DNA from 4 places in the Janthinobacterium sp. 75 genome. Region 3 is predicted to be linked to each of the others. Evidence: predicted binding sites of a transcription regulator. Region 3 holds the regulator's gene; each other region holds the start of a gene.
What was found. Region 3 encodes FNR, which switches genes on or off when oxygen is low (the NO sensors DNR and NnrR bind a similar motif). Its sites were predicted from a motif close to TTGATNNNNATCAA; they were not measured.
Positions count from the first base shown of each region.

Region 1: the regulator FNR is predicted to act here: its motif matches at 3,599-3,612, upstream of C8C89_RS01655 (PAS domain-containing methyl-accepting chemotaxis protein).
Region 2: the regulator FNR is predicted to act here: its motif matches at 3,338-3,351, upstream of C8C89_RS11240 (universal stress protein).
Region 4: the regulator FNR is predicted to act here: its motif matches at 1,471-1,484, upstream of cqsA (alpha-hydroxyketone-type quorum-sensing autoinducer synthase).

Region 1 is NZ_SORD01000001.1:339,332-344,799, forward strand. Features, by position in the region: gene C8C89_RS01635 (GNAT family N-acetyltransferase) at 1-233, shown strand, start outside; gene C8C89_RS01640 (nucleotide pyrophosphohydrolase) at 230-589, shown strand; gene C8C89_RS01645 (hypothetical protein) at 638-1,438, shown strand; gene C8C89_RS01650 (outer membrane protein assembly factor BamE) at 1,435-1,743, shown strand; gene C8C89_RS01655 (PAS domain-containing methyl-accepting chemotaxis protein) at 1,853-3,508, opposite strand; gene C8C89_RS01660 (DEAD/DEAH box helicase) at 3,947-5,468, opposite strand, start outside.
Region 2 is NZ_SORD01000001.1:2,469,823-2,475,290, reverse strand. Features, by position in the region: gene C8C89_RS11250 (chemotaxis protein CheA) at 225-2,108, opposite strand; gene C8C89_RS11245 (protein phosphatase CheZ) at 2,108-2,965, opposite strand; gene C8C89_RS11240 (universal stress protein) at 3,433-3,900, shown strand; gene C8C89_RS11235 (response regulator transcription factor) at 4,060-4,704, shown strand; gene C8C89_RS11230 (helix-turn-helix domain-containing protein) at 5,035-5,468, shown strand, end outside.
Region 3 is NZ_SORD01000001.1:977,283-982,750, forward strand. Features, by position in the region: gene C8C89_RS04590 (response regulator) at 1-1,421, opposite strand, end outside; gene fnr (fumarate/nitrate reduction transcriptional regulator Fnr) at 1,661-2,419, shown strand; gene C8C89_RS04600 (FixH family protein) at 2,423-2,947, opposite strand; gene ccoG (cytochrome c oxidase accessory protein CcoG) at 3,002-4,384, opposite strand; gene ccoP (cytochrome-c oxidase, cbb3-type subunit III) at 4,389-5,309, opposite strand; gene C8C89_RS04615 (cbb3-type cytochrome c oxidase subunit 3) at 5,302-5,468, opposite strand, start outside.
Region 4 is NZ_SORD01000001.1:2,223,865-2,229,332, forward strand. Features, by position in the region: gene C8C89_RS10120 (response regulator) at 1-95, opposite strand, end outside; gene C8C89_RS10125 (HAMP domain-containing sensor histidine kinase) at 62-1,396, opposite strand; gene cqsA (alpha-hydroxyketone-type quorum-sensing autoinducer synthase) at 1,549-2,796, shown strand; gene C8C89_RS10135 (MarR family transcriptional regulator) at 2,834-3,283, opposite strand; gene C8C89_RS10140 (GIY-YIG nuclease family protein) at 3,341-3,688, opposite strand; gene C8C89_RS10145 (MFS transporter) at 3,712-4,971, opposite strand; gene C8C89_RS10150 (group II truncated hemoglobin) at 5,104-5,468, shown strand, end outside.

The DNA of each region.
Region 1 (5,468 bases), 640 kb from region 3:
ATGTGCACCCGGACAGCCGCGGCCAGGGCCTGGCCAGGCGTCTGCTGGCCCTGCTGGAAGAACAGGCGCTGGCGCGCGGCTGCCGTTTGCTGACCTTGGAGACGGGCATCCACCAGCCTGCAGCCATCGCCCTGTACGCGCGCCACGGCTATCAACAGCGCGGACCGTACGGCGACTACCCCGACGATCCGTTCAGTGTCTTCATGGAAAAACCGCTGCAGGTGGCCGCATGAATGCGCCATCCGACAGCCTGCTCGACATCCGCGCGCGCCTGCGCGCCTTTGCCGCCGAGCGCGACTGGGACCAGTTCCACACGCCCAAAAACCTGGCCATGGCCTTGTCCGTGGAAGTGGCGGAACTGGCAGAGCACTACCAGTGGCTGCCCACGGGTGCGGACAGCGAGCTGGACGAAGCGTCGCGCACGGGCATCCGCCACGAACTGGCCGACGTGCTGATGTACCTGGTGCGCCTGGCCGACAAGAGCGGCGTCGACCTGCATGCGGCCGTGCTGGAAAAGATGCTGCTCAACGCACAGAAGTACCCGGCGCAGCAGGTCCGCGGCGACGCGCGCAAATCGACGCAATACTGACAACCATGCGTGCGTGGCTGCCGCGCAAAAAAGGCGTAGCATCAAGCCATGCGCATCCCTCTCTCCCTGCTGCTTGCTGGCTTGCTCGCTGGTTCACTGTCCAGCGCTGCTGCGCTGGCGCAAACCGCGTCCGTGCCGCAAGTGAAAGTGGACGCCACGCGCGACCCCGTCGACAAATCCTACCGCAAGATGCTGCAGGGCGTGGACCGCTTCGAGCGCGACCATGCGCTGGCGCCGCAGGCGACACTGCGCTTCCGTTTGCTGCCGCGCCAACCTGGCGTGGACATGAGAGGCGTGCAGCTGCGCATCGCCGGCGACACCATCAGCATTCCTCTGCCCTTGGCGGAGGACAACAGCTTTGCCCCCGTGCGCAACGCGCAAGCCGCGCGCGAGGATGCCATCCTGATCGCCAACCGCAGGGCTTCCACCATGAGCTGGCGCGCGCAGGTCATCACGCCCGGCTTGCCGCCCGGCACGCGGCGCCTGGGCGACTTGCGCCTGGAATGCCGCGCCGGCATGGATTCGGGCCTGATTTCAAACAACCCGCAAATCATCGCCTGGCTGTCCAGCATGCTCTACAGCACCGACAAGGTGTGTTCCGAAGCGGACGGCAATTATTTGTTTTTCACGGACCGTCCCCTGTTTGGCGTAACCCTCGTGCATGGCGAGCGCCGCCTTGCCCTGCCGTTCACCATGCTGTACGCGGGCGGCGAGCAAACGCCCGCCTCGCTGCCCTATTGCGATTGCCAGGTCTTGCTCGACCGCACGTATTACGCACCCCTGTGGGACGCCAGCTGGCCCGACGATACCTTGCTGGAATTTACTTACATGGACGAGGTGGCGCCATGAAATGGCTGTCACTGATCATCTTGACAACGCTGGCCGCCTGCTCCGGCACGCGCGCATTACAGGCAAGCAAGACTGTGCCTTACGCCACCCTGGAGCAGACGGTGCAGCCGGGCAGCAGCACGCGCGAACAGGTGCGCACGGCGCTAGGCGACAGCACGTCCATCCGTTTCGACAGCGGCAATGAAGTGTGGATGTACAACTACCCCGCCGCTGCGGGCGCGCAGGGAGAATATGTGATTTTGTTTGGCGGGGATGGGGTGGTGCAGAAGGTGCGCAGCGGGGAAGTGTATCGGGTAAAGAGGTAATGACTGTAGCGCGTAGCTGAAGGCGGGTAAATTGGGGGCAGACCCGACGGGGGGTATGCGCCCCAATGGGGAGCATACCGATCACGCAGTGACTGACCCCGGCATTTTGCTACCTCGCCTTTAACAGTGCCCTTGCCGTCACGCCCGCACCCACGCTGCGGCCCACGCCGGCAGCCTTGCGCTTGGGCGATGCCTTCAATTTAAAGATACCGATCGACTGGGCCACGCTGTCGGTGCGCCGCGCCAGGTTGGTGGCAGCCGCAGCGGCCTGCTCCACCAGCGCCGCATTCTGCTGCGTGATGCCGTCCATGTGGATAACGGCCTGGTTGACTTGACCGATGCCCTGGTTCTGCTCGCGCGTGGTGGAAGAAATCTCGTCCATCACTTCCGTCACGCGGGCCACCGAGGCAATCACTTCCGCCATGGTGGCGCCCGCATTGCTGGTCAGCACGCTGCCCGCATTCACGGTGGCGATCGAATGGTCGATCAGATTCTTGACTTCCTTGGCCGCCGTTGCCGAGCGCTGCGCCAGGCTGCGCACTTCACCGGCCACGACGGCGAAGCCGCGGCCATGCTCTCCCGCACGCGCCGCTTCCACGGCCGCGTTCAAGGCCAGGATGTTCGTCTGGAAAGCGATGCCGTCGATCAGGCCGATGATGTCGAGAATCTTGCGCGACGAGGTGCTGATTTCATTCATCGTGGTGACCACTTCACTGACGATGGTGCCGCCCTTGGCCGCGACGGTCGATGCCTGCACTGCCAGGTCGTTGGCCGTGGCGACGTGGTCGGCGCTGTTTTGCACCGTGGACGTCAATTCCTCCATGCTGGCCGCCGTCTGCTCCAGGCTGGAAGCCTGCGATTCCGTGCGGCTGGACAAGTCCATATTGCCGGTGGCAATTTCCGCCGTAGTGACGCGGATATCCTCGAAGTTGGCACGCACGTCGCCGATGATGCTGTGCAAGTTGATGTTGGTCTGGCGCAAGGCCGCCATCAATTGACCCATATCATCATCACGCACCTTGTCGATCACGCCCGTCAGGTCGCCACCTGCCATCTTGCGCGCCACCGTGATGGCGTCGCCCAGCGGCGCGACCAGCGAATTGTGCAGATGGGCCCAGAAATACAGCATCAGCGCGACAGCCGCGGCGGCCGCGCCACTGAGCCAGCTGCGCGTGGCCGTGCTCGTATCGCCATCGATATTCCACACGGCGCAGCCGAGGATGGCCAGCACCACGCCAAAGACGATGCAATGCAGGGCCAGGTCTTGCGACAGGCTCAGCTTGCGCCATTCGGCCAGCTTGGCGGCCCAGCCCTGGCGCACGACGCGGCCCTTGCGAATCGCCAGCCTGGCGGTATTGCCATCTTTAAAACTTTTATACAGGGCTGCCGCTTCATTGATCTGCTCGCGCGTGGGCTTGGTACGCACGGACATATAGCCGATCGGACGGCCGTTTTCAATGACGGGGGTGATATTGGCGAAGACCCAATAAAAATCGCCATTCTTGCAGCGGTTCTTGACCATGCCAGTCCATGGCATGCCCGTCTTGATGGTATCCCACAGGTCGGCAAAGGCTTCGGCCGGCATATCGGGATGACGCAGGATATTCTGTGGCGCACCCAGCAGTTCCATTTCTGAAAAACCGCTGACTTCAATGAAATACTGATTGGCGTAATTGATGTTTCCCTTTAAATCCGTGGTGGAAACAATCGTCATGCCTTCATTTAATACGTATTCATTTTGCGTGATTGGCGTATTGACCCGCATCGTCGCTCCTCTATTTTTTTCAACTAGCATAACAAAAACATAAAAACAATATACCACATCAAGCACCGGCAAGATATCGCCAAGGCGACAGTGATGCTGGTCAAACAATTTAATAAAAGTTAATTTATTTATGTTTTACAATTTACTTTGATTCAACTTAATTGATTTTATTGAAATGCGATATTCAAATTGCGTGCACACACAATAATTAATAAAAATTTATGTAACGATGCGGCAGACAATAAATATGGTGTGTATGCCGATAAAAAGACGCGGAAGCATTGCAATCACTGGCGGCACTTGGCGACGCCTGCCGGCAGGCATGACTTAGCCATCATGAACATTTACTGAGGGAAAATAAAAAACTGGCGCGAACGCGCCAGTGGGGGATATGTCTCCAATCCGCGACACAGGCGCCGGAGCGCCCGTGGGGATGGCTTACTTGAATGTCTTACGCGGTGGCGACTTCGGACGCGGAGCCGCAGGCTTGCGTTCCGTCGTGCCGTCATCGAGGCTGATGCGCAATTTCTGGCCCGAGACCACGACCGATTTCAGGTGGTCGAGGATTTCCGGCGGCATGCCTTCCGGCAGGTCCAGCACGCTGTAGTTGTCAAAGATATCGATGCGGCCGATATGCTTGGCTTCCAGGTTCGCTTCGTTGGCGATGGCGCCGACGATGTTGCTTGGCGTCACGGCGTGCTCACGGCCCACTTCGATACGGTAAGCCGTCACGCCCGGGCGTGGACGTTCCTTCTTCGGCGCGCGCGGCGCTGGTGCTGCGTCGCCCGCGTCGGCCGGGGCATCCTTGAACGCTGGCGCGGACTTGGCGGCAAACGGCTTGCGCGGCGCGGCTGGCGGCGCCAGGTCAGGTGCATCGCCGTCGCGGCTGATGCGCAGCTGCTGGCCCGCTACCCACACGGTTTTCAGCTGGTCCAGCAATTCTTTCGGCATGCTGTCTGGCAAGTCCAGGACGCTGTAATCGTCATAGATTTCGATGCGGCCGATATTTTTAGAATCGATGCCCGCTTCGTTGGCGATGGCGCCCACGATATTGCCCGGTTTCACGCCATGCTGATGACCTACCTCAATACGGAAAGTTTGCATGCCGGCGTCGGCTGGACGTTGAATGCGTTCCTTTTTCGGGAAGGCCGGGCGTTCGCCACGCTCGCTGCGCTCGTTACGCTCGAAGCGGTCGCCCCGTTCCGGACGATCGTTGCGCTCGAAACGGTCCTGGCGCACAGGACGGTCGTCTTGCCACGTGGCTTGCTCGCGCGCCTTGTTCTTGTCCAGCAACAAAGGCACATTGCCACGCGCCATCTTCGCCAGGGCGGCGGCGATTTCGATGGCGGGAATGTTCTTTTCGCGTTCAAGATCTTCGATCAGCGACTGGAACTGCTCCAGTTCGCCCAGGGCCAGGGTTTCGCTGATCTGTTCCTTGAACTTGGCGATACGCACGTCGTTGACGGCCTGGATCGTTGGCAGTTCCAGCATGCTGATCGGCTGGCGAGTCGAGCGTTCGATGGCTTTCAGCAAGTTCTTTTCACGCGGGGTGATGAACAGAATCGCTTCGCCGCTGCGGCCAGCGCGGCCAGTGCGGCCGATGCGGTGGGTATAGCTTTCCGGATCGTGCGGCACGTCGTAGTTGACGACGTGGCTGATGCGCTCGACGTCCAGGCCGCGGGCGGCCACGTCGGTTGCCACGAGGATGTCGATCTTGCCGTCTTTCAACTGCTGGATCGTGCGCTCGCGCTGCGCTTGCTGGATGTCGCCATTGATGGCGGCAGCCGAGAAGCCGCGGGCTTGCAGTTTGCCAGCCAGCTCTTCCGTGCCCAGCTTGGTGCGGGCGAAGATGATCATGCCGTCAAACGCTTCCGCTTCCAGGATGCGGGTCAACGCGTCGAGCTTGTGCATGCCCGACACCAGCCAGTAGCGCTGGCGGATGTTGTCGGCCGTGCCCGTC
Region 2 (5,468 bases), 1.5 Mb from region 3:
AGGGATCGACAATGATTATGCCATATATTGTGCAATGCAGAACCAAAAGCCGCCCCATCGTGGGATGGGCGATACAAAATTCGGCATGCCTTGCGGATATGGTTAAAAAATTGCTGATACGAAAATCCGCCAAAATGCCGGCGGGGCGAATAAAAATCGAAAAAAGCCGAAAAAAAAGCCCGCTGCAGAGGTCTGCAGCGGGCTGGGTGAACTGGCCAATGTTTCTAGGCAGCCATGCGCACACTTCCCCTGCAACCATCCATCAGGAAAGATAGGCCCACGACTAGCACCAGCTCGCCTTCGGCCGAGCGAGCGGTACCGGTAATGCCTTCCACGGTGATGGCCGTCATCGGCTTGATCACCAGGTCAGCCGTGCCATCGACGGCTTCCACGGCGAGAATGTACGGCTGTGGCGCAGCGACAACAATGCCCACGCGCTCGCTGCACGATTCGTAGCCCAGGGCGCCGGCCAGCGAACGCACGGGCAATGGACGGCCCTGGTCTTTCAGCACGGGCGCGCCGCCCACTTCCATGAAGGTTTCCGGCAATTCGACGACGCGCTGCACCACCGCCATCGGCAGCGCCAGCGCGGCGCCCGACGTCGACACCAGCATGGTCGGCACGATGGACAGCTCGATTGGCAGGCGGATGGCAAACTTGGTGCCCTTGCCCAGCGAGGACTCGATGTGGATGGCGCCGCGGTTTTTCTCCACGGCCGTCTTGACCACATCCATGCCCACGCCGCGTCCGGAGACGCTGGAGGCCACTTCCTTGGTCGAGAAGCCAGGCAGGAACACCAGCTGGAAGCATTCGTCGTTGCTCAACTGCGCGTTTTCGCTGATCAAGCCCTTTTGCTGGGCCTTGCTGCGCAGGAAGGCCGGATCCATGCCCTTGCCATCATCCTGCAGCACGATCATGACACTGTTGGCTTCCTGCCAGGCCTTCAGCGAAATATACGATTTGGCGGGCTTACCGGCAGCCAGGCGCGCTTCCGGCGATTCGACGCCATGGTCGAGCGAATTGCGCAGCATGTGCACGAGCGGATCGTAGAGGCTGTCAACTACCACGCGGTCGACTTCCGTCTCCGCGCCCTCGATGGTCAGCTCGACATCCTTGCCCAGGTCTTTCGCCAGTTCGCGCACCAGGCGCGGGAATTTCTGGAACAATCGGCCCACGGGCTGCATGCGCGTGGCCAGGGTGGCACGCTGCAGTTCGGTCGAGTAGCGCGAAGCGCGTTCCAGGGTTTCCGCCAGGGTCGCCATCAAGGTGGCGGCCTGGCCTTCGAATTTGAATTGCAGCAAGCGCTCGAGCAGCACGGCAGCCTGATTGGCAGCCTGTACCGATTCGCCAGCCACTTCCAGCAGAGCGTCGAGCTTGACGGCGTCGACGCGGATGCTGTCTTCCTTGACGGGCGCGGCATGGCGCACTTCCGGGCGCTCTTCGCGGCGTTCCGCGCCATCCCAGGCTTTGGCGGCCGGCTTGGCGACAGCAGCGGCAGCAGCAGGCGCGGCGGCCACGACGGCAGGGGCAGCGGCCACGGCGGACACCGGCGCGGCAGCGACCTGGCTGCCCGCCGGCACGACGGCGTTATACATGCCTTCCCAGTCCAGGCCATCGGCACTGGCGGTGGAAACAGCGGCGGCTGGCGCCACCACGACCACTTCGGCAACGGGCGCGGCGGCTTCCGCCACCACGGCGGCGGCCGGCGCGGGTGCGTCCATGCCCTTGCCTTCGATGGCGTTCGTGAGGATGTGTTCCAGCTCTTCCGGCATGGCCGGCAAGCTTTCCGGCGCGGCGCCGTTGGCCAGTTCCGTCAGCTGGTCGGCCACGAAACCGGACGCCTGCAGCGCCGCCTCGATGGCGATCGGGGTCACCGGCGCGGCGCCCGTGCGCAAGGCGTCGAACAGGTTTTCCGTCAGATGGCAGGCCGCCACCAGTGCGGGCAGACCCATGAAGCCGGCCCCACCCTTGATGGTGTGGAAGGAACGAAACACGGCATTCAGTGTTTCCTTGTTGTCAGGATCACGCTCGAGGCGCAATAAGTGCTCTTCAACATTAACCGCAAGATCCATCGCCTCAACGACGAAATCCTTGAGCATATCGTCCATTAGAATCCCAAATCCGCAAGAAGGTCGTCTACATTATCCTGGTCCAGCGCCACCGACGGCACGGACGGGCCCTGCATCAGAGGCACCGGCTTCTGCGCCAGTTTTTCGCGCACTTCGGCCGGTGCGTTGTCGCGCAGCAGCTGGGCAAGCTCGTGCTCCACCGTCTTGGTGATGTTGACCACTTTTTTGATCAGCTGGCCCGTGATGTCCTGGAAGTCCTGCGCCATCATGATTTCCAGCAAGCGCGCTTTTTCTGCTTCCGTGGCCTCGGCAACGGCTTGCGCGAACTGGCGCGAATCGCCGGCCAGGGCCTTGAATTCTTCCAGGCTCAGCTTGCCGTCGAACAACGCCGTCCAGCGACTGTCCATGTCCTTGGCTTTCTTCGACAGCACATCTTGCGCCGGCATCCCTTCGTCGAGCGTATTCAGGACCTTGTTGGCGGCCTGTTCCGTCAGCGTGGCGACATATTCCAGGCGGTCCTGGGCGTCGACGATCTGCGACGACGCTTCCGTCAATGCCTTGTCGTAGCCCAGTTCGCGCAGCGAATCGTGCAGCAGGCGCACGATGCCACCCAGGCGTTCGAACATCGGCTTGTCGGACTGGTCGACCGGATCGGCCGCTTCGCCAGGCACGCCTGTAGCAGCCGCGGGGGGCGCTTCGGGTGCGGCGGCGACTGGCGCTTCCGCTGCGGCTGACGGCACGGCGGCGCTGGCCGACACCGAGTCGAACAGCGCGTCAAAATCGTCGTCCGCGATCACGGCTGCGGGCGCTGCGGCAGGCGCGGGCTTGGGAGCGGCCGCACTTTGCGCAGATACTTCATCGAATAATGCATCGAAATCATCAGCGGCGTTGGTCATATCCCTGCTTCTCCATAATTTGTCAAAATTCCGCCTGAACTGTGCGTTTTACAGACTGATACCCACAATTTCTCGATTAAGATGATTTGAGGCAATACCGCTGCGATGGTGCGAGTGTAGCAGGGCGCCGCCCTGTTGGTAAATCTCAAAACGCGCTTCCTGGTGCAAAGCAGGTCCACAAGAGCTTTTCCACCAGGAAATAAGTGTTCCTGCTGTTGTATTTTGAAATACTACCATTGGCGTGCGTGCAAGACCACGCGCCAGACAAGAAATCCTGCTCTCGGGTGCCTGCGCAACAGTACCCAATGGCTGTCGTTACGGCTCAAACACGATCTTTCTGCCAATGTTGTCTATACTGAAGGTGCAATAGTATTGATAATTATCAAGTCTTTACATGAATACCATGCTGCCGCCGCGTCTACAATAAGGGGCGTTGCGCGCGCTAAGTCACTGCCAAAGGACCTGCCATGTATAAGAAAATTCTGATCGCCACGGACGGCTCCGCCGTCTCCAACCTGACGGCCTGTGCTGGCGTTGCCTTTGCAGAGCAGATGCAAGCCGATATCCTTGCCGTGTACGTGGCGCCCGAATACCAGTACCCGGTGTACATCGAAATCATTCCACCAAGCTATCCCAGCGAGGAGGAATACCGCATCGCCATGCGCAAGGCGGGCGCCGACCACTGGCAGCCCATCCTCGACGCGGCCGCCAGGCGGGGCCTGGAAGCGACGGGCCTGACGGCCTTTTCCGACAGCCCGGCCCTGAAAATCGTGGAAGTGGCGCAATTGCAGAACTGCGACTTGATCTTCATGGGCTCACATGGCCGCAGCGGCTGGGGACAATTGCTGCTCGGCAGCGTGACCAACAAAGTGCTGTCGCACTCGAAATTGCCGGTGCTCGTGCATAGGCTGATCAAGGAACCACCCTCCAAATAAGTGGTCACATGGCCACGGGGGCCGCCGCTGCCGGCATAGTAAGTAAAAGGCAAACTTGCGGCCATTTCGGTTAAAATGACAATGTTTCTCGTTTATTAATACCCGGCCGGCCGCCACGAGGCGGCCCGGGCACATTTCACGCCTCCTGATTGCGCGCCTATGATACGTATTGTGATTGCCGACGACCACACCATCATGCGAGAAGGATTGAAGCGCATCCTCGACGGCGCGCCGGACATCGACATCGTGGGCGAAGCCATCGACGGCTTCGAGGTACTCAACCACGTACGCCAGGGCGGCTTCGACCTGTTGCTGCTCGACCTGTCGATGCCGGGCCGCAGCGGCGTCGACCTGATCCGGCAAATCCGCAGCGAAGCGCCCAAGCTGGCCATCCTCATCCTCACCATGCACGAGGAAGAGCAATATGCGGTGCGCGCCATCCGCGCCGGCGCGCAAGGCTATCTGACCAAGGAAAGCGCGGGCACCCAGCTGGTGGGTGCCATCCACAAGGTGGCGTCGGGACGTCCCTACATCAGCGCCGAGGTGGCGGAGCAGCTCGTGCTCAACATCATGATGCCGAATGAAAGCTTGCTGCACAAACAGCTGTCGGACCGCGAGTTCGAAGTCTTTTCCCTGCTGGTGGCAGGCAAGTCGATCACGGAAATCGCCAACAATCTGCATCTGAGCGTGAAAACGGTGAGTACGCACAAGACGCGCATCATGCAAAAGATGGGCATGAGTTCGCTGTCAGAGATGGTCCAGTATGCCGTGGCACACCGTCTGCTGTCTCCCTTCAAGACCTGAACCTGCCCACGCGCGCCAACCCGTAGGAACAATCCTACATCAACTGCCACAGCTCCTACTGCCATATTCAGCCACCGCTGATATTAATTGCAGACGGTTGTTGGCATACTGAAACCAGTCATCAAGTTGCTGGGAAGTTATTTCATCACACAGCAAGTCTTCAGCGAATCGAGATTCACACGCCTGGACGCGCGCCGCCCTTTCCCTGCCCGCCGTCCTGTGCACCTTGTCATTCAACTCTGAACTACCTGTCACCAGGAGATGAACATGCTGTCCACGCAAACGCCTGAAACCCGCGCTGCCGCTCCATCACTGCCCCCCTCCTCTTCAATGGAAGCGGGGCGCCAGCGCCAGGGTCGGCTATGGTCGAACCTGAAGGAGGTGTGCGACCTGCTGCATATCTCCAGCGCCTGCACCATCGCCGCCGATGAACTGCTGTTCCAGCATGTGCAATTCAAGACTGGCCAGCGCGTGCACACCATCGGCCAGCCCTTCGACACTCTGTACATCGTCAATTCGGGCTTCCTGAAAACCGTACTCATCGACGAATTTGGCAATGAGCAGGTCCTCAGCTTTCCCATGAAGGGCGACATGCTGGGCGTCGACGGCATCCACTCGCGCCAGTACTCCTCGGAAGCGGTGGCCCTGTCCGACTGCGACCTGATCCTGCTGCCGTTCAAGAAACTCACGGCGCTGGGCAGAGTCCACCTGGAACTGGAAAATGTCATGTATGGCGTGATGAGCCGCGAACTGGTGCGCGAACA
Region 3 (5,468 bases):
CCCGCATTCATCGTCATCGTCGTGGCCAGGGTATTCATGACTTCGTCAAGGTCGAACTCGACGGGCGACAATTCCATGCGGCGCGCTTCGATCTTCGAATAATCGAGCACGTCGTTGAGGATGCCCAGCAGCGACTGGCCCGCCACGCGCACCATGGTCAGATACTTGCGCTGTTCCGTGTCGAGCCTGGTATTGCCCAGCAAATAGACCATGCCCAGCACGGCATTGAGGGGCGTGCGGATTTCATGGCTCATGTTGGCCACGAAGTCGCTCTTCGCCCGGTTGGCCGCCTCGGCCCGGTCGCGCTCCAGTTCCAGTTCCGCCGCGCGCGATTCGAGTTCCTGCTGCAGGCGGTCGCGTTCGCACATCAGGCCGTTGAACGCCTCCGTCAGTTCGCCGATCTCGTCGCGCTGCTGCACTGGCACGGGCGTGAAGCGGCTGCCGCTGGTGCGCAGGGCCAGCAGGGTGTCGCGCAGGCGCACCAGCGGCGACAGCAGGCGCACGGTAACCCAGCCCAGAACAAAAGCGGCCAGCAGCGAAGCGAGGATGCTCCACAGCACCAGCCGGTACAGCACGCCATCAAACGGTTCGAAGGCATCCTCGATGGGTAGCGAGGCGGCCAGCAGCCAGTTCACCGATTTCAGGCGCTTGAAGCTGTTGACGGCCGTGATGCCGCGGCTGTTGGTGCTGACCATGCTGCCTTCGCCATCGTCCTTCAGCATCTGGGTGGTCGTCAGGTTGGCGTTCGGCTGGCGCGGCTGCAGCAAACGGCTGGTATCGGGGTGCAGCACGTAGCGCGGCACGGCGCCGCGCGTGAGAATGAAGTAATAGCCGCTCTTGCCGATCTTTTCCGAGCGCAGGCGCCCCAGCAGGTTGTCCTTGTACAGGCGCAGCACGCCGATCACCACACCGGCTACCTTGCCATCGGCGGTGAGCACGGGCGCCACCATCTGCACGATGGGCATGCCGCTCGATTTGCCCAGCATCGGCTCGGTGATCATGGGCTGGCGCGTGCGCAGGACGGTCTGGAAATACTCGCGCTCGGCAACGTTGATGCCCGCGCGGCCCGTGACCAGCGGCATGTCGGCCACGATGGCGCCTTGCGCATCGAGCACCAGCACGTCGTCGAACAGCACCAGCATCGAGCGGCGCGCATAGTATTCGCGCAGCTTGGCGGGTTGGGCGATCAATTCCGGCGGCTGCTGCCTGGCCGTCAGGGTGACGATTTGCAGCAGCATGCCCAGCTTGTCGTCGAGCTCGGCGGCGGTGCGGGTGATCAGGGCAGATTGCTGGCTCAGCAGTACTCGCGTGAAGTCAGCGCGCATGTGCTGCAACTGGATCATGGTGACCAGTGCAATCATGGCGATCGAGGTCAGGCTGGTGGCCAAGGCGACTTTTGCTTTGATGCCGAGAGGCTTCATGATTTCCTTTTCAGTACCGGGCGGCACAGGCGGCAGATAATGCTGTCAGGAATTTTCCTATCAATACATCAACTTGGCAAGCGGTGCCGCGCAAATTGCCCTCGCTGCAAGGGCTTTTGACGATGTTGCCATATAATTAAAGTCAGAACGTCGTTTATTCAGCGCAATTGGGGTGAAATTGGCACACGGCAACCGTGTATGCAGTAAACTCGGTATTGCATTTTCTAAAAGGTATCGACATGACTGAAGCGCTTCTCACTCCCACCTTGCCCACAGTGACCGTGGAAGCGTTGCGTGCGCGATGCTCGACCTGCAGCATGCATCAATTGTGCCTGCCGATGGGCCTCGATGTGGGCGACATGGACAGGCTGGACCAGATCATCGGCCGCCGCCGCAAGATCGTGCGCGGCGCCTCGCTGTTCCGCATCGGCGACTCGTTCCAGAACCTGTACGCGATCCGCCTGGGCCACTTCAAGACGTACCAGATCAATCCGGGTGGCGAAGAGCAGGTGACGGGCTTCCAGATGGCAGGAGAACTGCTGGGCATGGACGCCATCAGCGCCGACCGCCACCACTGTAATGCGGTGGCGCTGGAGGATAGCGAAGTGTGTGAAATCCCGTTTTCCAGCCTGGAACAATTGCTGGGCAGTATGCCTACCCTGCTGCGCCATTTCCACCGGATGATGAGCCAGGAAATCACGCGCGAGCAAAGCGTCATGCTGTTGCTGGGCAATATGCAGGCGACGCAGCGCTTTGCCGCCTTCATCGTCAACCTGGCCTCGCGCTATGAGGCGCGCGGCTATTCGGGCAGCAATTTCCAGCTGCGCATGTCGCGCGAGGAAATCGGCAACTACCTGGGCCTGACCATCGAAAGCGTCAGCCGCTTATTGTCGAAATTCAAGAAGGAAGGCTGGCTGCGCGTCTCCAACCGCGAGATCGAGATCTTGCAGCCGGCCAAGTTGAAGGCCATTACGGCCGGTACGGACGTCTGCAAGTAAGTCTTACAGCTCTTCATCCGCGTGCAGCGCGATGCTGCGCTGCAGCGGCCAGGTCCAGATGCCGGACAGGCGCCACTCGCGTTTGTCGTTTTCCACCAGCACTTGCCAGCGGCTGCGCTCGAGCATCGGCAGCGCTACCGAGAAGTTGCCGGCCGCATCGGGCTGCACCAGCAGCTTGATATCTTTTTCCGGCAAGGTCGCATGCGCCAGATGCAGCTGCAGCGGACCCTGGTAAGCCTTGCCGAAGCTGTGCACGGAACCACTGAGGCGCGCTGACGCCACGTCATACGACAGGCTGGTATCCATCGCCAGGTCGCTGGCGACAGTATCGCGCCGCAAGTCCTGGTTGATCGCCTTTCCCTGCTTGTAGTAATCGCCCACCACCAGCGCATCAGGCTGCGTAAACGCGATATAGCCCATGAAGCTGCCGACGACCACGGACAGGCCGGGACCGATCATCAGCAGCCATGGCCAGCGATGCTTGTACCACGGGGCAACGGGGGCTTGCAGCTTGAGACTGTCGGACATGATATTTCTCCTGTTTAATCGGCCAATCCCCATCCGGGGACTGGCCTTCCTACATTAGCGCGGTACGATGAATACCGCGCTTTCACGCACATGCAACGATGGGTCGTCCAGCGAGTGCAATTCGATCGCAATCTTGTTCGAACCCTTCTCGCCCACGCCGTGCGGCACGCGCAGGCGGATCGGCCAGCCCAGCGTTTCCGTCGGCTGCAAGGTCACTTCTTCGCGCGTCAGCAAGGTCAGGCCCTGCAAGCCGGAAGCGCTGATTTTAAAATGCTGGGTTTGCTCCGAGGTGTTCATGATCTGCAAGCGGTAAACGTTTTCGATCATGCCGTCTTCCACTTCGCGTCCCATCGAACCGCGGTCGCGTATCACGTCCATTTTCAGGGGCGTGCGCAGGGCCAGCGAAGTACACACGGCGATGATGATCAGGGCCAGGATGGAAGTGTAGATCAGCACGCGCGGGCGCATGGCGCGCTGGCGGATCTGCTTCGAACTGAAGTTGTTTTCCATCGCATGGTCGGTACTGTAGCGTACCAGTCCCCGCGGCCGGTCGACCTTGTCCATCACGCTGTTGCAGGCGTCGACGCAGGCGGCGCAGCCGATGCATTCATACTGCAGGCCGTTGCGGATATCGATGCCGGTCGGGCATACCTGCACGCACAGGGTGCAGTCGATGCAGTCGCCCAGCTTGTCGTTGTTGCCGGCCTTCTTGCTGATGGCGCCACGTGGTTCGCCGCGCTTGGCATCGTAAGTGATGATCAGGGTGTCCTGGTCGAACATGGCGCTCTGGAAGCGCGCGTAGGGGCACATGTATTTGCACACCTGCTCGCGCAGCCAGCCCGCGTTGCCGTAGGTTGCCAGGCTGTAGAACAAGACCCAGAACCATTCCCAGGGACCGAAATTGAGGGTGGTCACCTCGCGCGCCAGTTCCTTGATCGGCGTGAAATAGCCGACAAAGGTAAAGCCCGTCCACAGGGCGATGGCGCCCCATGCCAGGTGCTTGGCCGTTTTCTTGAAAGCCTTGCGCACGGAGGGTCCCTGCTTGTCGAGGGCCATGCGCGCGCTGCGCGTGCCCTCGATGCGGCGTTCGACCCACAGGAAGATTTCCGTGTATACCGTTTGCGGGCAAGAGAACCCGCACCACACCCGCCCGGCGATGGCCGTGACGAGGAACAACAAATACGCACAGATGATCAGCAGGGCCGCCAGATAGATGAAATCCTGGGGCCACAGCACGACGCCGAAAATGTAGAACTTGCGCGTGGTCAAATCGAACAGCAGGGCTTGCCTGCCATTCCAGGTCAACCACGGCAAGCCGTAGAACGCCAGCTGGGTAAGCCATACGCATACCCATCGCCAGGTAGCGTAGCGTCCTTTGGCCTCGCGAGGGTAGATTTGCTCGCGGGCCGCATACATCTTGATGACTTGAGGTTCCATTACGTCATTTCACGGGCGTCTGGGGATTCGACAGGCTCCAGACATACGCCGACAGCACGTGTACCTTGGACTCGCCGAGGAAATCGCTGAAGGCCGGCATGGTGTTGTTGCGTCCCTTGCGGATGGTTTCCATGATGGTATCGGCACTGCCGCCATACAGCCAGATCTTGTCCGTCAGGTTAGGCGAACCGAGCATCTGGTTACCCTTCGCATCGGCGCCGTGACAGGCCATGCAGGCGCCGAACTTGGCCTTGCCTAGCACGGATTTGACGGGGTCCGAGGTCGAGCCGGATAGGCTCAGCACATAATGGGCCACGTTCTCGACATCCTTTTCGGAGCCCAGGGCGGCGCCCATCGGTGGCATTTGCCCATTGCGGCCATGCATGATGGTGGTCTTGATGATGTCGGGTTCACCGCCATACAGCCAGTCCTTGTCGGTCAGATTGGGGAAGCCCTTGTTGCCGCGCGCATCCGAACCGTGGCATTGCGCGCAGTAGGTCAGGAACAAACGCTGGCCGATGGCATGCGCCTGCGGATCGGCGGCCACCGTCTTCAAGTCCTGGCTCAGGTACTTGTTGAACAGGGGGCCGTAGTCGGCTTCCGCCTTCTTCAGCTCTTCCTCGTACTGGCCCGTCGATTTCCAGCCCAGGCTGCCGGCATAGTTGCCCAGGCCCGGGTACAGGAACAGATACGCCAGGGCGAAGACGATGGTGATGTAGAACAACCACATCCACCAGCGCGGCATCGGCGTATTGAGTTCCTTCAAGTCCTCGTCCCAGACGTGGCCCGTGGTGCCGTCGGCAGGCGCGCCGTCGACCACTTTGATTTTCGACTGCGAGTACAGCAGCACGCCGCAGCCGATGATGCCCAGCAAGGACAGCACGATGATGTAGATATTCCAGAAGCCATTGGTAAAGTCAGCCATGGTTGCGCTCCCCTTGTGCCGGCACAGGCATGGATACCGGCGCTGCCGGATAGTCGAGCGCCTCGTCGTCGAACGGCAGGCGCGCCGCCGCGTCGAAGTCGCTATTGCTGCGGCTGAAAGTCCACCACAGGATGCCTACGAACGTCGTAAAGGAAACCA
Region 4 (5,468 bases), 1.2 Mb from region 3:
CCGGGATCGAGCTGGAACGCCAGGCTTTTCAGGAAGGAATCGCTGTCGTCGATCAATACGGTCAGGGTCGGATGGGTGTAGACGGGCAGTTGCATGCATCACCTTGCGGGAGAAGAGGGGTGGAAGCGGGCAGGCAGGGCTGGGGAAACTCCAGGATGAAAATCGCATACGCATGTTCGCGCGACACGCAGCGTATGTGCGCCTGCCAGGCGGTGACGATCTGCCGGCACAGTGCCAGGCCGATGCCGCTGCCGTTATGCACGGGATAGGAATAGAAACGCTCGAAGATCAGCGGCAGGCGATTCTTCGCGATACCGCAGCCCGTGTCGATGAACAGCAGCCTGGGCGTGGGGCGGGCGCCGTCGACGATGATGCGCACGCGGCCCTTGCCGGCCCGCTGGATGGCTTTCAGCGCATTTCTCAGCAGGTTCAGCAGGATCACCACGCACAGTTCGTCCTGGCCAGCAAACTGGAAGTCGGCGCGCACGTCCACCGTGACGCTGACCCGCTGCAGCTTGCCGGTAAACGGGTAACGCTTGAGCACGGCGTTCACCATCGCCAGCATCGAGAGCGACTGGCTGGGCTGCAGGTTGCGGTTCACGGCACTGGCGCTCATCAGGAACAAATCGATCATGTGCTGCATGTGGCGCACTTCGAACTGGATGCGCGACAGGGCATCCTGCAGCGGCGGTATGGTGTCCGCCTGGCCGGCCAGCTGCGGCAGCAGCCGACGCATGCCCCGCACATTCGCTTCCACGCTGGTCAGTGGCGTGCGCAGTTCGTGCGCCACGGAACCGAGCCCGGCCGACATGCCCGCCAGCCGTTCCCGTTCCAGCACTTTGCTGCCCACTTTCACCACGGATAGCGCGGCGATGGTGAACCAGTGCACGGGCAATTGCTGCAGCACTTCACGCTGCAGCACGTAAGCGCCTTCCCCTTGCAGCACGACGGCCAGGCAGGCGGCGCCCGTGCCGATCAGGTAGGCGCGGCAAGCCAGTCCCGTTTCGAAATGAAACAGCACTACCAGGCCGATCAGCAGCGATTGGCTCCAGATGGACGAGGCATGATTCATCAGAAACATGAAGGTAAAGAAGAAGGGCAGGATGTAGCTGAGCGCAAACAGCAGGTAGCGCGACAGCCAGCGGGCCGAGAAGCGGCGCGCAAACAGGCCCGCCACGCAGATGCCCACGCCCGTCAGGCGCAGGATCAGGTTTTCATAAGACTGCGGAAAAAAAAATTGCCATAGCAGGTAGTACAGCGGCATCGCCACCGTGCCCACGGCGGCCAGCATGGCGACTCTGCCTGCCAGGTTTTCATGGGGCACGCGCTCATGCAGCAGCGAATGGAGCAGGCGCCTGCGCCAGTGTGTCCATCGTCCTTGCCATTGCTGCGTCATGACTCTGCCCTGATCCTCTTCAGAACACGATCATCGCGTAAATTTTCCTGCTTGAACGGTTATCTCGCCGGACATTGATATACGTCAATGGATGGGTTGGCGACAGGGTCAAGGTTTTAATTTGCAACAAACCTTTCCCCAGGAGAAAACTCATGACCATCGCTACCAGCTTGCACACCCCATCCTTCGGCCGCGCCGAACACCGCCTGCCAGACTACATCGCGCGGCGCATGGATGCGCATCACATCACGCGCATCGAAAAACTGCTGGGCGGCCAGCATCCCCATGCCTGGCAACCGACACCTGCCCATGCCATTTTTCTGGCGGGTAATGACTATCTTTCCATCGCCGCCGAACCCGCGCTGGTGGCGGCTCAGGTGGCTTCCCTGCAGGCAACCGCGGGCGGCATGCTGATGTCGGCCGTGTACTTGCAGGAAGGCAGCGAACAGCATCGGCTGGAAAGCCGCTTGGCACGTTTCATGGGCTGCGAAGATGGCATCCTGGCGCAGTCCGGCATGGCCGCCAACGTGGGTTTGATCCAGTGCATCGCCGGCCCCGGCATTCCCGTCTACCTGGACATGCAGGCCCACGCCTCGCTGTGGGAAGGGGTGCTGTCGGCGCAGGCGCAGGCCGTCGCCTTCCTGCACAACGACATGGCGCACCTGCGGCGGCAAGTGGAAAAGCAGGGCCGCGGCGTGATTGTCGTCGACGCCCTCTACAGTACCAACGGCAGCCTGGCGCCGCTGCTGGAACTGCTCGATATCGCCGAGCGCAGCGATTGCGTGGTGGTGGTCGACGAGTCGCACTCGCTGGGCACGCATGGCCCGCAGGGCGCGGGCCTGGTGGAAGCCTGGGGACTGGGCCACCGCGTGCATTTCCGCACGGCGTCGCTGGCCAAGGCGTTTGCGGGCCGGGCCGGTTTCATCAGCTGTTCCAGCCGCTTCAAGGGGTATTTTTTGTCCGAATCACGTCCCGCCATCTTCAGCTCCTGCCTGCTGGCCCACGAGCTGGCCTGGCTGGACGCGGCGCTCGACTTCATCATGGCCGCCGACGCGCGCCGCGCCATTTTGCGGCGCCACACGGTGCAGGTGCGCGAGGGATTGAGCGCGCTCGGCTATAACGTCAGCGATGGCACGGAACAGATCGTGGCGCTGGAAGCGGGCGGCGAACCTGCCACCCTGGCGCTGCGCCAGGCGCTGGAACGGCACGGCATTTATGGCGCCATGTTTTGTGCCCCGGCGACGGCGAAGAACCGCGCCCTCGTGCGCCTGACCCTCAACGCGGGACTCGACGAGACGGGCATCGCCCGGCTGCTGGCCGCTTGCGCGGCGGTTCGCGCGGAAGCAGGTGTGGAACACTGGCCGTCAACGCGGCGCCTGCGCAAGCTGGCGCTGGTGTAGGGCTGGTACGCGGGCCGGCGCCAGCCGTTGGGCAGCGTCAGCCGGCCAGTCTGCCCAGGACGGCGGACAGCGCTCCCAGCTGCTCTGCCGGTGCGTCCTGCAGCAATTCGCGGCCCACCGCATGCGCGGTGGCGCTGGCATGGTCCAGCAATTGCTGGCCGGTGGCAGTCAGCACGGCATAGCCGACGCGCGCGTCGCGCTGGTCCGCCTGGCGTGCTACCAGGCCGATTTTTTCCAGCGGCATCAGGGAGCGCGTGACGCCCGAGGCCGTCAGCGCCAGGCGTTCGGCCAAGTCGATGCGGCGCAGGCGCGCACCGGGTGCGCGCTGCAGCTGATACAGCAATTGATAGTCGCTGAAGCTCAGGCCATGCAAATTGCCCAGGGCGCTGTCGAAGCGGCGCACGATGAGTGCCTGGGCGCGCGCCAGGCGCAGGCAAAAGTCCAGCGCACCATCGCTGTCCGGCGACGGGGGAGTGTGATCGTTCATGGCTGCCATTGTATTCGCTGCGAAGTGCTTGAGTGCGCAAGTGTAAAGCAATCGTGCTCAATACAGTGGCTGCCCCTGTTCCTGCCACAGTACACGGTGCAGTGCCAGCAGGGCGTCCAGTTCGGCGTCCGCATCGAAGGCGGGGTCGTCGGACGGCGTGACGGTGTCGATGATTTCGCAGGAAAAGGCCGCCGCGCCGTCGCGCCGCCAATCCGCCTGCAGCGCGGCATTGCGGTGCTTGCCCAGATTCAGCTCGAAACGGTGCCGGTTCAGCGAGCCGGGCGCGTTACGGCTGCATTCGAGCAAGGTCCGTCCGCTGGGCAGGTGCCGCAGGGCGATGATGCCCAGCGGCGGCGGCTGTTGCCGGTAGTGGGCTTTCAATGTTGCCTGTCGTGTCTTGTCCATATTGTATTTCTCCTATCGTTTGTTCAAATCGTTTCTGGCCCGACGATGCGCGGGATGGCGCTGAAAAGTGCAGCTACCACGGCTGCCGCCAGCAGCAGGGTGCCGCCGCCGTAGAACAGCTCACCCACGCTCAGGTGGCGTAGCAGCGCCCCCGTGGCCGCTGCGGACAGAGGAGCCAGGCCCAGGAAGATGCCCATGAACAGGGCCATGGCCCGGCCCAACATGGCGGGCGCCACGCGCCGTTGTATCCACGTAAAGATGGCGACCTGCAAGTAGCCGCCCAGCATGCCTGTGACGGCCAACAAGGCTGCGCCTTGCCAGGCTGTGCTGATTTGTCCCAGCGCCATCAACAGGCAGCCCACGATGGCGTCGAGGAGCAGCAAGGTGACGCCGAAACGCCGCTGCAGCCAGGCGCCGCCCAGGCTTGATGCCAGCATGCCGGCCAGTGTGCCGGCGCCGTGCGCGCCCATGAGCAGGCCCAGCGCTGCGGCACCGTGCAGGCGTTCGCTGGCCAGCACGGGCAAGGCCACCTGCAGCGGTCCCATGACGAAGAACGCCACCACCGCCCAGTAGGCATAGCAGCTGCGCAAGGGCATGTCGCGCCACACCATGGCCAGGCCCGACGCCGTGTCGCGCCAGATGCCCTGTGCCCCGCCGGCCGCTGCCAGTGGCCGCAGGCTGACTTGCCGCAAGGTCCAGGCGGAGAACAGAAACGTCAACGCATCGATGGCAAAGGCGGCGGCCAGCGCCGCCATGCCGGTTTGCTGCGCGCCATCGTGAGCGCTGAGGACCAGCGCCGCCAGCAGGGGGCCGGCCAGCAAGGACAATTGGCGCGCACCCATTTGCAAGCCATTGGCTTTTTGCAACGATTGCAGCGGCACAGCCTGCGGCAGAATGGCCGTGCCGGCCGGGATGCCGAAAGCGGACGCGATGCCCAGCGCCAACGCGGCCGCATACGCCAGCGCCAGGCTGGCGTGGTCAAGCAACAGCAGTGCTGCCAGCAACAGCAGGATGGCGGCGTTCGCATATTTGCTCAGCAGCATTACGCGTCGGGGTGAATAGCGGTCGGCGATGGTGCCGCCCAACAAAATGAACACGGCGCGCGGGGCACCCATCAGGGCCACGGCGATGCCCAGGCTGAGGCTATCGCCGGTCAGGCTCAGCACCAGCCAGGGCAGGGCCAGCATGCTGAACTGGTCGCCCAGCATGGAGACCAGGCCGCCGCCCAGCAGCCAGCGGAAGTTGCTATTGCGCAGCAAAGGAGTCTCTGTCGTGGTTGGCATGGTCGTATTGTCCGTGTTTAAAATTGGCATAGTAGTTGAGATAAGCTTGAGTAGTCAAGTATATTGCCATTTATTGTGGCATTGGCAGCGGGGGCTGCGTGGGCCGCCGACGCTTGCGCTATCATGGCGGCCATGACTGATACCACTGCCCCTACCCTGTACGAGACCATCGGCGGCGCCACCGTGCTGCGTGAAATGGTCGACCGTTTTTACGACTTGATGGAACTGGAAGCCGAGTTTGCCGGCATCCGCGTCATGCATCCTCCCTCGACGGACGGCTCGCGCGACAAGCTGTATTTCTTCCTGACGGGCTGGATGGGCGGCCCGGACCTGTATATCGAGAAATTCGGCCACCCGCGCCTGCGCGCTCGCCACTTGCCCTACGCCATCGGCACCAGCGAGCGCGACCAGTGGCTGCGCGCCATGGCCTGGGCCATGGAAGACACGGGCATCGAAGAGTCCCTGCGCGTGCGCCTGATGGAGTCGTTCTATCAGAC